DNA from 3 places in the Kitasatospora sp. NPDC096077 genome. Region 3 is predicted to be linked to each of the others. Evidence: riboswitches for the same ligand, from Rfam matches in the RefSeq annotation. Region 3 holds a riboswitch; each other region holds the start of a gene.
What was found. Region 3 has a riboswitch for cobalamin ahead of ABTZ03_RS07515 (ribonucleoside-diphosphate reductase subunit alpha). Riboswitches for the same ligand answer to the same signal wherever they lie in the genome.
Positions count from the first base shown of each region.

Region 1: another riboswitch for cobalamin. It lies ahead of ABTZ03_RS05750 (cobalamin biosynthesis protein); the one in region 3 lies ahead of ABTZ03_RS07515 (ribonucleoside-diphosphate reductase subunit alpha).
Region 2: another riboswitch for cobalamin. It lies ahead of thiI (tRNA uracil 4-sulfurtransferase ThiI); the one in region 3 lies ahead of ABTZ03_RS07515 (ribonucleoside-diphosphate reductase subunit alpha).

Region 1 is NZ_JBEOSV010000004.1:76,999-81,392, forward strand. It holds gene ABTZ03_RS05740 (alpha/beta hydrolase family protein) at 1-270, opposite strand, end outside; gene ABTZ03_RS05745 (helix-turn-helix domain-containing protein) at 431-1,123, opposite strand; cobalamin riboswitch at 1,320-1,447, shown strand; gene ABTZ03_RS05750 (cobalamin biosynthesis protein) at 1,541-2,500, shown strand; gene ABTZ03_RS05755 (cobyric acid synthase) at 2,497-4,035, shown strand; gene ABTZ03_RS05760 (putative cobaltochelatase) at 4,032-4,394, shown strand, end outside.
Region 2 is NZ_JBEOSV010000033.1:28,311-32,704, forward strand. It holds gene ABTZ03_RS25780 (bifunctional 2-methylcitrate synthase/citrate synthase) at 1-872, shown strand, start outside; gene thiI (tRNA uracil 4-sulfurtransferase ThiI) at 899-2,170, opposite strand; cobalamin riboswitch at 2,341-2,576, opposite strand; gene ABTZ03_RS25790 (short-chain fatty acyl-CoA regulator family protein) at 2,574-4,055, opposite strand; gene ABTZ03_RS25795 (purine-cytosine permease family protein) at 4,255-4,394, opposite strand, start outside.
Region 3 is NZ_JBEOSV010000005.1:133,160-137,553, reverse strand. It holds gene ABTZ03_RS07520 (hypothetical protein) at 1-698, opposite strand, end outside; cobalamin riboswitch at 1,137-1,277, shown strand; gene ABTZ03_RS07515 (ribonucleoside-diphosphate reductase subunit alpha) at 1,468-3,873, shown strand; gene ABTZ03_RS07510 (ribonucleotide-diphosphate reductase subunit beta) at 3,873-4,394, shown strand, end outside.

The DNA.
Region 1 (4,394 bases), on a different contig from region 3:
CTCGTCGCGGTGCAGGATCTCCTCGACGACCGCGTGCCCGCCGTCCTCCCACTCCACGGCCCAGCGGCCCGGCCGCAGGCTCTCGGGGCGCCGGTTGAAGGTGACCCGGCCGGCCGCCAGGCTCTGCACCAGTACCGGCCCGGACTCCGATCCCCCGGCCCCCGGCCCCGCCCCCGGCCGGACCATTCGCTCGGAGGCCCGGCGGCCGATCACCAACACGGCCGCCCCCGCGGCGGCGGCCGCCACGACGGCTGCGGTTCCCCAACGCATCTCGATCCCCGCTCTGTTTCACGCACCGGACGGTTTTCGAGCACCAGTCCACCGGCGCACCGCACCCCCGGCCACCGGGCTGGCCCGTCCGGGGGACGGGGACGGGAGGGGAAGGGAGGGGACGGCGGGTGCGGGAGGGGACGGGAGGCGGCGGGCCGGGTCAGACGGGGACGGCGGGGTCCCGGGTGCTGAGGAGGTGCCAGAACCGGGGGGTGAGGGGTGGGGTGGCGGTGCGGGGACTGGCCGTGGCGCCCCAGTAGGTGGGGGCGTGGTGCTCCTGGTGGAGGACCGGGAGCACGGCCGCCAGATCGGCTTCGGGGACGGGGACGAGGCGGGCGATCGGGCGCAGCTGGGACTGCCAGCGGCCGGTCACGCACTGCCGCAGGAGGCGGTCGAGGGCCTCGCCGCGGCCGGTGGCCTCGACCAGCTCGGTGAGCCGCAGGCCCAGGGCCTGGGCGAGGGCGAGGGTCTGGTCCGGGTCGCCGTCCCAGTGGCCGGTCAGTTCGGCCCGCCGGTAGTCGGCCGGCGCCATGCCGACCCGCTCGGCGACGGTCTCCTGGGTGAGCTCGCGGGCCAGCCGGTGGTCGCGCAGGCTCGTCGGCCGACCGTCCATCAGCTCGGCGACGGGGCACCAGAGGGCGCGGGCCAGCGCGATCAGCTCGGCCTCGCCGGGCCGCGACCCGCCGAGCTCCCAGGCGAGGACGTGACCGGGGAGCAGCCGCACCCCGTGCGCGGCCATGCCCTCGGCGACCTGCTCGGGGGTCAGCCCGAGGCCGGCCCGGTGGGCGCGGGCGGCGCCGGGCGCGAACGGCACCGGGGCGGGGGCGACGGCGGGTGGCTTTCTGCGGCGCATGGCCCGAACCGTAGGCGCGGCCGGCGCGACGCCCCCAGCCGCCGAACGCACGAAGCCGGGCCGGTCGGGCCGCCGCCGCGCTGGGCGATCGCACAGGCCCGGAGCGGGCCGTTCCTGTGACCAACCCCTCCGTGACCTCGGTTGACTCCCGGATCGGGCCCGTGATGGGATCCTGGGGCCAAACGGAGGCATGGAGAGGAAGCCGGTGCGAGTCCGGCGCGGTCCCGCCACTGTCACCGGGGAGCACGCCCGGAAGTGCCACGGTGGTCCGTCAGGAGCCGCTGGAAGGCCCGGGGGTGCGTCCGACCCGGAAGCCAGGAGACTCTCGCCCCCGGTACGTCGATCCAGGGCGCGGACCCTGAGTGAGGACACCCACGCGATGCGCGCTGCCCCGCCGGACCCCGACCACGCGCCGCCGTGCGCCCGCTGACCCGCGCCGCCGCCTTCGCGCTGGGGGCCGTCGCGGGCTACGCCGCCGACGCCCGGTTCGCCGACCCGCGCCGCGGCCACCCGGTCGCCCTGTTCGGCAGCGCCGCGAACCGCCTGGAGCGGCGTCTGTGGCGCGACGACCGCGCCGCCGGGGCGGCGTACACCGCGCTGTGCGTGGGCACGGTCGCGGCCGGGGCGCTGGCCCTGGACCGTACGGTCGGCCGGCGCCCCCTGGGCCGGGCCGCGCTGGCCGCCGCGGCGACCTGGACGGTGCTCGGCGGCACCTCGCTGACCCGGGAGGCGCGCACCATCGGCCGGTCGCTCGCCGCGGGCGATCTGACGGCGGCCCGGGAGCGGCTGCCGCACCTGTGCGGGCGGGATCCGAGCGCGCTGGACGGGCCGCAGATCGCCCGCGCGGTGGTCGAGTCGGTGGCCGAGAACACCGCCGACGCCGTGGTGAACGCGCTGACCTGGGGCGCCCTGGCGGGCACGCCGGGGCTGCTGGCCTTCCGCGCGGTGAACACCCTGGACGCCATGGTCGGCCACCGCTCGCCCCGCTACGCCCGGTTCGGCTGGGCGTCCGCCCGGCTGGACGACGTCGCGGGCTGGCCGGGCGCCCGGCTGACCGCGCTGCTGACGGTGGCCGCCGCGCCCGAACCGCGGACCGCCTGGCGGGTCTGGCGCCGGGACGGCTCCGCGCACCCGAGCCCGAACGCGGGCCAGGCCGAGTCGGCGTTCGCGGGCGCGGTGGGCGTGCGGTTGGGCGGGACTCTTCAGTACGGCGAGCGAGTGGAGCACCGGCCGGTGCTGGGGGCGGAGCTGCGGCCCGTGACGGTGGACGACATCGAACGGGCCTGCGCGCTGTCCCGGCGGGTGGGCGTGCTGGCGCTGGGTACGTCCGTCGCGGGGCATCTGGCGATCCGTCTGTGGAGGAGGGGCACGGCATGAGCAACGCGCTGCTGGTCGCGGGGACGACCTCGGACGCGGGCAAGAGCGTGGTGACGGCCGGGATCTGCCGTTGGCTGGTCCGGCAGGGGGTGCGGGTCGCGCCGTTCAAGGCGCAGAACATGTCGCTGAACTCCTTCGTCACCGCCGACGGTGCCGAGATCGGCCGGGCCCAGGCGATGCAGGCGCAGGCCGCCCGGGTGGAGCCGGAGGCGGCGATGAACCCGGTGCTGCTGAAGCCCGGCGCGAACGGCCGCAGCCAGGTGGTGCTGCTCGGCCGGGCGGTCGCCGAGGTGGGCGCGCTGGACTACCGGGAGCGCAAGCCCGTCCTCCTGGAGCGCGCCCTGGAGTGCCTGGCGGACCTGCGGGCCCGCTACGACGTGGTGGTCTGCGAGGGCGCCGGGTCGCCCGCCGAGATCAACCTGCGCGACCGGGACATCGCCAACATGGGCCTGGCCACGGCCGCCGCGCTGCCGGTGGTGGTGGTCGGGGACATCGACCGCGGCGGGGTGTTCGCGGCGATGTACGGCACGCTCGCACTGCTGTCGGCGGAGGACCAGCGGCACGTGGCGGGCTGGTTCGTCAACAAGTTCCGCGGCGACGCCCGGCTGTTGGCGCCCGGGCTGGAGATGCTGCGCGAGCTGACCGGCCGGCCGGTGCTGGGCACCCTGCCGATGCTGCCGGGGCTGTGGCTGGACGCCGAGGACTCGCTGGACCTGTCCACCGTGGCGGACCGGGCGGACGGGCCCGGCCCGCTCGGGGCGGACGTGCTGCGGGTGGCCGTGGTGCGCTTCCCCCGGCTGTCCAACTTCACCGACCTGGACGCGCTGGCGCAGGAGCCGGGCGTGCTGGTGCGCTGGGTGACCCGGCCGGAGGAGCTGGCCGACGCCGACCTGGTGGTGCTGCCCGGCACCCGGGCCACCGTGGCCGACCTGGCCTGGCTGCGCGAGCGCGGCCTGGAGCCGACGCTGAAGGCGCGGGCGGCGGCCGGGCTGCCGATCCTCGGGGTGTGCGGCGGCTACCAGATGCTGGCGCGCTCGATCGAGGACGAGGTGGAGTCCGGGGCCGGAACGGTCGACGGGCTCGGGCTGCTGCCGACACACGTCCGCTTCAGCGCCGAGAAGGAGCTGGCGCGGCCGGTCGGCATGGCCTACGGGCAACGGGTCGAGGGCTACGAGATCCACCACGGGGTCGTCTCCGTGGAGGGCGGCGAGGCGTTCTTCTCCGATGACCGCGGGCAGGACCTGGAGGGCTGCCGGGTCGGCCCGGTCCTGGGCACCACCTGGCACGGCGCGCTGGAGAACGACGGCTTCCGCCGTGAACTCCTGCGCGAGGTCGCCGAATCGGCCGGCCGGGCGTTCGTCCCGGCGCCGGACACCTCGTTCGCCGCGGCGCGCGAGGCCCGGCTGGACCGGCTGGGCGACCTGATCGAGGAGCACGCGGACACCGACGCGCTGTGGAAGCTGATCGAAGGCGGGGTGCCGGCGGCCGGAACGCTGCCGTTCCTCCCGCCCGGGGCACCTGGGAGTGACGCATGAGTGACGTCCGCTATCCGTTCACCGCGATCGTCGGCATGGCCGACCTGCGGCTCGGGCTGCTGCTGAACGCGGTCTCGCCGGCCGTGGGCGGCGTGCTGGTGCGCGGCGAGAAGGGCACCGCCAAGTCGACCATGGTGCGCGCGCTGGCCGGGCTGCTGCCCGCCATCGCCGCCGTGGACGGCTGCCGGTTCGCCTGCGACCCGGCCGCGCCGGACCCGCAGTGCCCGGACGGCCCGCACCACGCCCCGGCGGGCTCGGAACGGCCTTCCCAGCTGGTCGAGTTGCCGGTCGGCGTGGCCGAGGACCGGATCGTCGGCTCGCTCGACCTGGAGCGCGCGCTGGCCGAGGGCGTCAAGGCG
Region 2 (4,394 bases), on a different contig from region 3:
AACTGCCCGAGACCTGCCACCCGATGGACGTGCTGCGCACCGCCGTCAGCTTCTTCGGCGCCGAGGACCCGACCGAGGACGACGGCCGCCCGGCCCCCCACCTCGCCAAGTCCCTGACCCTGCTGGCGAAGCTGCCCACCGTGGTCGCCGCCGACCAGCGCCGCCGCCGCGGCCTGGACCCGATCGCCCCCGACCCGGAACTCGGGTACGCCGAGAACTTCTTCCACATGTGCTTCGGCACGGTGCCCGCCCCCGAGGTGGTGCGCTGCTTCGAGATCTCGCTGGTGCTGTACGCCGAACACAGCTTCAACGCCTCGACGTTCACCGCCCGGGTGGTCACCTCCACGCTGTCCGACCTCTACAGCGCCGTCACGGCCGCGATCGGCGCGCTCAAGGGCCCGCTGCACGGCGGCGCCAACGAGGCGGTGATGCACATGCTGGACGAGATCGGCGACCCGGCCCGCGCCGCCGAGTGGCTGGACGGGGCGCTGGCCGCCAAGCGGAAGATCATGGGCTTCGGCCACCGCGTCTACAAGCACGGCGACTCCCGGGTCCCGATCATGCAGGCCGCCCTGGACCGGCTGGTCGAGCACTCGGCCGACCCCGAGGCCACCCGGCTGGCCGCCCTGCACGCCGCGCTGCGCCGGGCGATGCTGGAACGCAAGGGCATCCACCCCAACCTCGACTACCCGGCCGGGCTGGCCTACCACCTGATGGGCTTCGACACCCCGGTGTTCACCCCGATCTTCGTGATGAGCCGGATCACCGGGTGGACCGCCCACATCACCGAACAGCTCGCCCACAACGCCCTGATCCGCCCGCTGGCCCAGTACGACGGTCCGGGCCAGCGGGCCGTGCCGGCCGCCGTGTAAGACGTCGGGCACGGCCCGGCCGGGGCTCAGGAGGGGACGGAACAGGTGACGGCCGGTGCCGCGTCGTCCTCCTGGCCGGGCCGCATCACCTGCACGTTCGCGAGCAGCGCCTCGACCACCTCGTCCAGGTCGAGGCGCTTCTCCACGGCCCGCAGCTGGCCCAGCCGCGCCCCGGTGCTGACCTGCGGCGGGGCGAGCAGGCTGCAGCAGTCCTCGTCCGGCAGGACGGAGATCTCCGCCGTGCCGAGCGCCCGGGCCTGGTCGATGATCTCCTGCTTCTCCCAGCCGATCAGCGGGCGCAGCACCGGCAGCGTGGCGGCCTGGTCCACGGCGGCCAGGTTGGCGAGGGTCTGGCTGGCGACCTGGCCGAGGCTGTCGCCGGTGACCAGGGCCTGGGCGCCGGTGGCGCCGGCCAGGGCGCAGGCGGTGCGCACCATCAGCCGACGCTGGGCGACCACTTGGAGGCGCCCGGCGCCCGCGACGGCCAGCTGCTTCTGGGCCTTGCCGAGGGAGACCACGTGCAGTTCGCCGGGCGGCTGGTAGCGGTTGAGCTCGCGGGCCAGGGCGTACGCCTTGTAGACCGAGGAGGGGTTGGTGTACGGCGCGCCGCTGAAGTGCACGAAGTCGCAGGCCAGTCCGCGCCGCATGGCCCGGTGCGCGGCGACCGGCGAGTCGTAGCCGCCGGACAGCAGCACCAGCGCCCGCCCGCTGGAGCCGACCGGCAGCCCGCTCAGCCCGGGGTGGCGCTCGGCGGACAGATAGGTCTCGCGGTGCTCGATCTCGACGGTCAGGGTGACGTCGGGCGCGGTCAGGTCGACCCGCAGGCCGGGGATCCGCGGCTGGAGGAACGCGCCGAGGTGGCGCTCCAGCTGGGTGGAGGTGAGGGCGAAGCCCTTGTCCCGGCGCCGGACCCGGACGGCGAAGCCGGTGGTGGCGCGTCCGGCGCAGGCGTCGCCGAGCACCGTCAGGGCGTTGGCCTCGACGGACTCCAGCGTGCTGGGCACCCGTAGGGCCGGCTCGACCGCGTTGAACCCGATCACCGTGCGGGCCCGGGCCACCAGGTCCTCGACCGGCACCTGCCCGCCGAGCACGGTGATGGTGTGCGGGGTCCGGATCCAGGTCGAGCCGCCTATCCCGCGCAGCGCGACCCGCAGGTTGTCCTCCAGCCGCTGGACGAAGCGCTGGCGGTTGCGGCCCTTGAGGACCACCTCGCCGTGTTTGAGCAGCACGCAGGGCCCGTAGGGCTCGGTGGCGCCGCGGGGCGAGGGCAGCCGTGCGCCGTCGGTCAGGTGGTCCATGCAGAAGTCCCAGTCGTCCCAGTGGTCCCGGTGTCGCTCCGAGCGGGGAGGACGGCGGCGCGCGCAGCAGCGTCCGGGGCGGCGGGCCGACGGACGGACCCGCCGGACCGGGGGTCCGTACGAGGGCCACGCGGCCCTCCCGCGGGGCCCCGGAGCGCGCACGCCGCCGTTCGGCGTGCGCACCGGTGGCAGGTCTTCGGACTCGCGGGCCGGTCCTCCCGGGGAGGACGCCTACTGGCCGTCGCTTCCCGGACCCGTTTCCCGGGCCCAGTGCGGATGACGGCGGTCGTTCCCGCTCACCGCTGCGGGGCAGTCCCGGACTGGCCGTGTGAAAGGCGTCACCGGGTTCCCTCTTGCCTCCCCGGGAGCGCGGGGCGCCCGGTGAACCACCAGCGGATCAACCCTACAGGCGGGGCGGTCCTGACTCGGCTGAGGCCTCGGGGCCGTCGGCCAGCACGGGGTAGGGCACCCGGCCGCGCCGGTCGGGGTCGACCAGCAGCCGTCCGCCCGCCGGCGGCCGGGCCCGCTGGGCGCAGTCCCGGCGTTCACAGATCCGGCAGCCCAGCCCGATCGGGGTGGCCGCGCCGGGCGCGTTCGGCGCGATGCCCTCGGCGTAGACCAGGCGGTGGGCGTGCCGCAGCTCGCAGCCGAGCGCGACGGCGAACTCGCTGCGCGGCGCGCGGTGTCCGTGGCCGCCGTGCGAGACGGTCCGGGCGATCCAGAAGTAGCGCTTGCCGTCGGGCATCTCGGCGACCTGGGTGAGGACCCGGCCGGGCGAGGAGAAGGCCTCGTAGACCGTCCACAGCGGGCAGGTGCCGCCCAGCCGGGAGAAGTGGAAGTCGGTGGCGGACTGGCGCTTGGAGATGTTCCCGGCCCGGTCGGCGCGCAGGAAGGAGAAGGGCACCCCGCGCCGGCCGGGGCGTTGCAGGGTGCTCAGCCGGTGGCAGACCGTCTCGAAGCCGACGCCGAAGCGGGCCCGGAGCAGCTCGATGTCGTAGCGGAGTTCCTCGGCGGCGGCGTGGAAGGCGGTGTACGGCATCAGCACGGCGCCGGCGAAGTAGTTGGCCAGGCCGATCCGGGCCAGGTCGACGGCCTGCGGAGAGGTGAGGTCGGGCTCGGCCGCCGCCAGCAGTGTGTCGAGCAGCGGGCGGTGCTCCAACAGGGCCAGCTGGGTGGCGAGTTGGAAGGCGCGGCGGCCGTCGGTCAGCCACGGGGAGAGGTGCAGCGCGCCGGTCGCCGGGTCGTACCGGCGCAGGTCGGCGGCCCGCCGCTGGTCCGCCTCGACCACCCGGACGCCGTGCCGCTCGGCGAGCCGGGTGGCCAGCGCGGCGGCGGTGCGGCCCGCGGTCGTGGTGGCCAGCTCCCGCGCGGTGCGCTCCGCGGCCTCGTCCAGGGCGGCGATGTGGTTGTGGTGGGCGTAGAAGAAGTCCCGGACCTCGTCGTGGGGTTCGGCCGGGCGGATGGCCCCGCCGATGGCGCCGCCACCCGGTTCGCCCAGGTCGGCGACCCGGGCGAGGGCCGCGCGGTAGCTGCGGTGCAGCGCGACCAGGGCCCGGGCCAGTTCCGGGTGGTCCCGGCTGACCTCGGCGATCTCCTCCGCGGGGACCCCGCCGCCGCAGGCCTCGTCGGCGAGCGCGGTGCGCAGATCGGTGCCGAGGCGCTCCTCCTCGGCCTCGGAGAAGAACTCCGGGTCGACCCCGAACACCTCGGAGATCCGCAGCAGCACGGCGGCGGTCAGCGGGCGCTGGCTGTGCTCGATCTGGTTGAGGTAGCTGGTCGAGATCCCCAGCTCGCGGGCCAGCTCGACCTGGTTCATGCCGTGCTCGCGGCGCAGCCGGCGGAGCTTGGCGTGGGCGTAGACCTTCCGCCCGGTGGGACGTGCCATGGGCGTGCCCTTCCCTTCCTGCCCGTTCCTGCGAAGGTACCACCGCCCCGGGTTCGCAGTATTCGCAGGAACGGGCCCGCCCTTGTGCGGAATCCGCAGGTGGGGCCACCTACCGCCAGGGAAAAGCCGGACCGCCCGGTGGCGACTCGGCTGAGTCGGCCACCGGGCGGTCCGGGGGGGTGTCGGTCGGTGCCTGCGGTCAGGCGGCGACCTTCTCGTCCTGCTCCACCGGGGCGCCGGTGGTGGCGGGGGCGTTCTCCCGGGGGGTGGGGAGCACGGCCATGATCACGGCCGAGATCACGATGGTGGCCGCCCAGGCGAGCCCGTACCGGCCGATCG
Region 3 (4,394 bases):
GGGTTGGCACAGAAGGCCGGGGCGCCGGCGGCCGGCAGACCCTTGAGCTGGCCGGCGTAGTTCTTCATCGCGGTCTCGGCCTGGATCTTGTGGTCGAAGACGGCCACGCCGACGGTCACCGCGCTGTCGCCGGAGACGTACGTCGCCCGGAGCACCTTCTGGCACCCCTGGTCGCCGAGCACCTTGCCGAGCCCGCCGGTCGTCGAATTGCCGTCCCAGCACGGCTGGTCCAGTGCGACCATGGTCCGGTTCCAGGTCGCGCCGTTGATCGTCAGCTGCTGCGCGGAGAACAGCGCGCCCGCGTCCTGCGGCGCCGGGTCGGTCGCGGCCTCCCAGATCGGCTTCGACGGGTCGTCCGTCTGGCCGGACTGTCCCCCCGGGCTGCCGGACGGGCTCGACGGCGTGGCCGTGGGCCGGCCGGAGGCGGTCGAGGTCTGGCCCGCGACCGCCTTCCCACCGTCGTCCTTCTTGCCCTGGAGCAGCACCGCGCCGCCCGCGGCCAGGCCGCCCACCACGACGACCGCGGCGACGATGCCGATCACCTTGAGCCTGCGCTTGCGCTTGCCCTCGGCCTCGTTGCGGTCCGCCAGCGCCGCCCAGTCGGGTTCGGCGCGCTGCGTCGGAACGGGCTGCGGAGGCTGGGGCTGCTGCTGCCACTGCGGCTGCGGCTGCGGCGGCTGGGCCTGCGGCTGCGGCACCGGAGGAACGGGCTGGGGAAGCGGCTGCGCGGACGGCGCCACCGGCCCGTACGAGGGCGGCGGCGGGCCGAAGCCCCCGCTCGGCGGCGGCACCGGTCCCGGTACCACCGGCTGCTGATTCCGTGCGCCCCCCGGCCCGGCGGGAGACGTTCCCTGCGGCCCGTGCCCAGGTACGCCAGTTCCGTCGCTCATGCGCCCAGATCGTAGGGCATGCGCCCGACCGCCGATCCGCCCGGTGACCATTCCGTGCCGGAACCGGGACGCCGTCGGCGCGGACCGGGGCGTCCCGTACACACGACCGGGCTTCCCGACGGCCTCACCCGGGCCTCCGGCCGCCTCTGCGAGGCCTCCCGCCAAGCGCCGCAAGGCCCCTCGCCCGACACCACCGGTCATCGCTCCAACACGCCACGCCGCACTACATGTGGTGTCGCATCGGAGAGATGCCACTACATGTATGCTCGCTTCTGCTGTCGATGCAGGGGAACCCGGTGCGAATCCGGGACTGCCCCGCAGCGGTGTGCGGGCGGCTCCAGGAGCCGCGCCGCGAGTCCGAGTACCTGCCGACCAGCGTGCGCACGGCCCTCCCGCAGAGGCCGCACAAGCACCAGTACGACCCCTCCGGGCCTCGCGGGCGGGCCGGGGAGACACCTCTCGCGACGTCGTTTGCGTTCGCGCCGTGCTCCCCTGCCCAGATCGGCCCGGGTGACCCCGATCACGCCGCCGATCGCCGCCAGGAGAGAGCGCCTTGACCACCGCTGCCTCAGTCACCCTGCCCGCCCAGGGCACCGGTACCGCCTTTGTCGACCCGACGGTCGCCGACCCCGGCGGCGCGCTCCTGCGGCTGCTCACCGACCGCAGCGTCGACCTCGCCGAGGTCGACCCCGGCCATGTCGCCGCCGCCGCGCTGCGCGGCCGCCACGCCGGCTCGGACTTCGCCGAGCTCCGCGGGCTGGCCGTGGACGCCGCCGCGTCGATGATCGCCGAGGACCCCCAGTACTCGAAGCTCGCGGCCCGCCTGCTCGCCCTGGAGATCGTCGACGAGGCGAACAGCCAGGGTTCCACCACCTTCGCCGCCTCGATCGCCGTCGGCCACGCCGAGGGCCTGATCGGCGACACCACCGCCGCGTTCGTCGCCAAGCACGCCGCCGCCCTGGACGCCCTGATCGACGCCAAGGGCGACGACCGGTTCGAGTACTTCGGCCTGCGCACCGTGCAGTCCCGCTACCTGCTGCGCCACCCGATCACCCGCAAGGTGATCGAGACCCCGCAGCACTTCCTGCTCCGCGTCGCCTGCGGCCTGGCGGTCGGTGACACCGAGCAGTCCGTGCGCGAGGTGTCCGAGCTGTACGGCCTGATGAGCCGCCTGGAGTACCTGACCTCCTCGCCGACGCTCTTCAACTCCGGCACCCGGCACCCGCAGATGTCCAGCTGCTACCTGCTGGACTCGCCGCTGGACAACCTGGACTCGATCTACAACCGCTACGCGCAGATCGCCCGGCTGTCCAAGCACGCCGGCGGCATCGGCCTGTCCTACTCGCGCATCCGCTCGCGCGGCAGCCTGATCCGCGGCACCAACGGCAAGTCCAACGGCATCGTGCCGTTCCTGCGCACCCTCGACTCCTCGGTCGCCGCCGTCAACCAGGGCGGCCGCCGCAAGGGCGCGGCCTGCGTCTACCTGGAGACCTGGCACGCCGACATCGAGGAGTTCCTGGAGCTCCGCGACAACACCGGCGAAGAGGCCCGCCGTACCCACAACCTCAACCTGGCGCACTGGATCCCGGACGAGTTCATGCGCCGCGTGAACGCCAACGCCGACTGGTCGCTGTTCTCCCCGGCCGACGTGCCCGAGCTGGTCGACCTCTGGGGCGCCGAGTTCGACGAGGCCTACGTCAAGGCCGAGCTGGCCGGCAAGGCTGTCCGCACCATCCCGGCGCAGACCCTCTACGCCCGCATGATGCGCACCCTCGCGCAGACCGGCAACGGCTGGATGACCTTCAAGGACGCTTCCAACCGCGCCGCCAACCAGACCGCCCTGCCGGGCCGCACGGTGCACTCCTCCAACCTGTGCACCGAGATCCTGGAGGTCACGGACGACTCCGAGACCGCCGTCTGCAACCTCGGCTCGGTCAACCTCGGCGCCCACGTGGCCGCCGGCGCCACCGCCGCCGACCTGATCAACGCCATGGACTGGGAGCGGCTGGACGCCACCGTGCGCACCGCCGTCACCTTCCTCGACCGCGTGGTGGACATCAACTTCTACCCGACGGTCGAGGCCGGCACCTCCAACTCCCGCTGGCGGCCGGTCGGCCTCGGCGTGATGGGCCTCCAGGACGTCTTCTTCAAGCTGCGGCTCGACTTCGACTCGGCCGAGGCCAAGCAGCTGTCCACCCTCATCGCCGAGCGCATCATGCTCACCGCCTACGAGCGCTCCGCCGACCTGGCCGAGCAGCTGGGCCGCCACGAGGCCTACGGCGAGACCCGCGCCGCCCGCGGCGAGCTGCACATCGACCACTTCCCGACGGCCGCCCCGCAGTGGGCCGACCGCTGGACCGCGCTGCGCGCCCGCATCGCCGAGACCGGCCTGCGCAACTCGCTGCTGCTCGCGATCGCCCCGACCGCGACCATCGCGTCCATCGCCGGCGTGTACGAGTGCATCGAGCCCCAGGTCTCCAACCTGTTCAAGCGCGAGACGCTCTCCGGCGAGTTCCTCCAGGTCAACCCGTACCTGGTGCGCGAGCTCAAGGAGCTCGGCGTCTGGGACCAGCAGACCCGTGACTCGCTGCGCGACGCCAACGGCTCGGTGCAGGAGCTCGGCTGGCTGCCCGAGGAGGTGCGCTCGCTGTACCGCACCGCGTGGGAGCTGCCGCAGCGCGCCCTGATCGACCTGGCCGCGGCCCGCATGCCGTACCTCGACCAGAGCCAGTCGCTGAACCTGTTCATGGCGGCGCCGACCATCGGCAAGCTCAGCTCGATGTACGCCTACGCGTGGAAGGTGGGTCTGAAGACCACCTACTACCTGCGCTCGCGCCCCGCGACCCGGATCGCCCAGGCCGCCTCCGGCACCGCCCGCGCCGCCGCGCCGGTGCCCGTGAACACCCCGACCCTCACCCCGGAGGAAGAGGCCGCACTGGCCTGCTCCCTGGAGAACCCCGAGTCCTGCGAGGCCTGCCAGTAATGACTGCCGACGACCGCAAGATGCTGCTCGACCCCGGCTTCGAGCTGACCCTGCGCCCGATGCGCTACCCGTCGTTCTACGACCGGTACCGCGACGCGATCAAGAACACCTGGACCGTCGAGGAGGTGGACCTGCACTCCGACGTCGCCGACCTGGCGAAGCTCAGCGAGGGCGAGCGCCACCTGATCGGCCGCCTGGTCGCCTTCTTCGCGACGGGTGACTCGATCGTCGCCAACAACGTCGTGCTGAGCCTCTACAAGCACATCAACTCCCCGGAGGCGCGGCTGTACCTGAGCCGTCAGCTGTTCGAGGAGGCCGTGCACGTCCAGTTCTACCTGACGCTGCTGGACACGTACCTTCCGGATCCGGAGGACCGCAACGCGGCCTTCGCCGCGGTGGAGAACATCCCCTCCATCCACCAGAAGGCCCAGTTCTGCTTCAAGTACATGAACGCCGTCGACCACATCGACTCGCTGCAGACCAAGGAGGACCGCCGCGCGTTCCTCCTGAACCTGATCTGC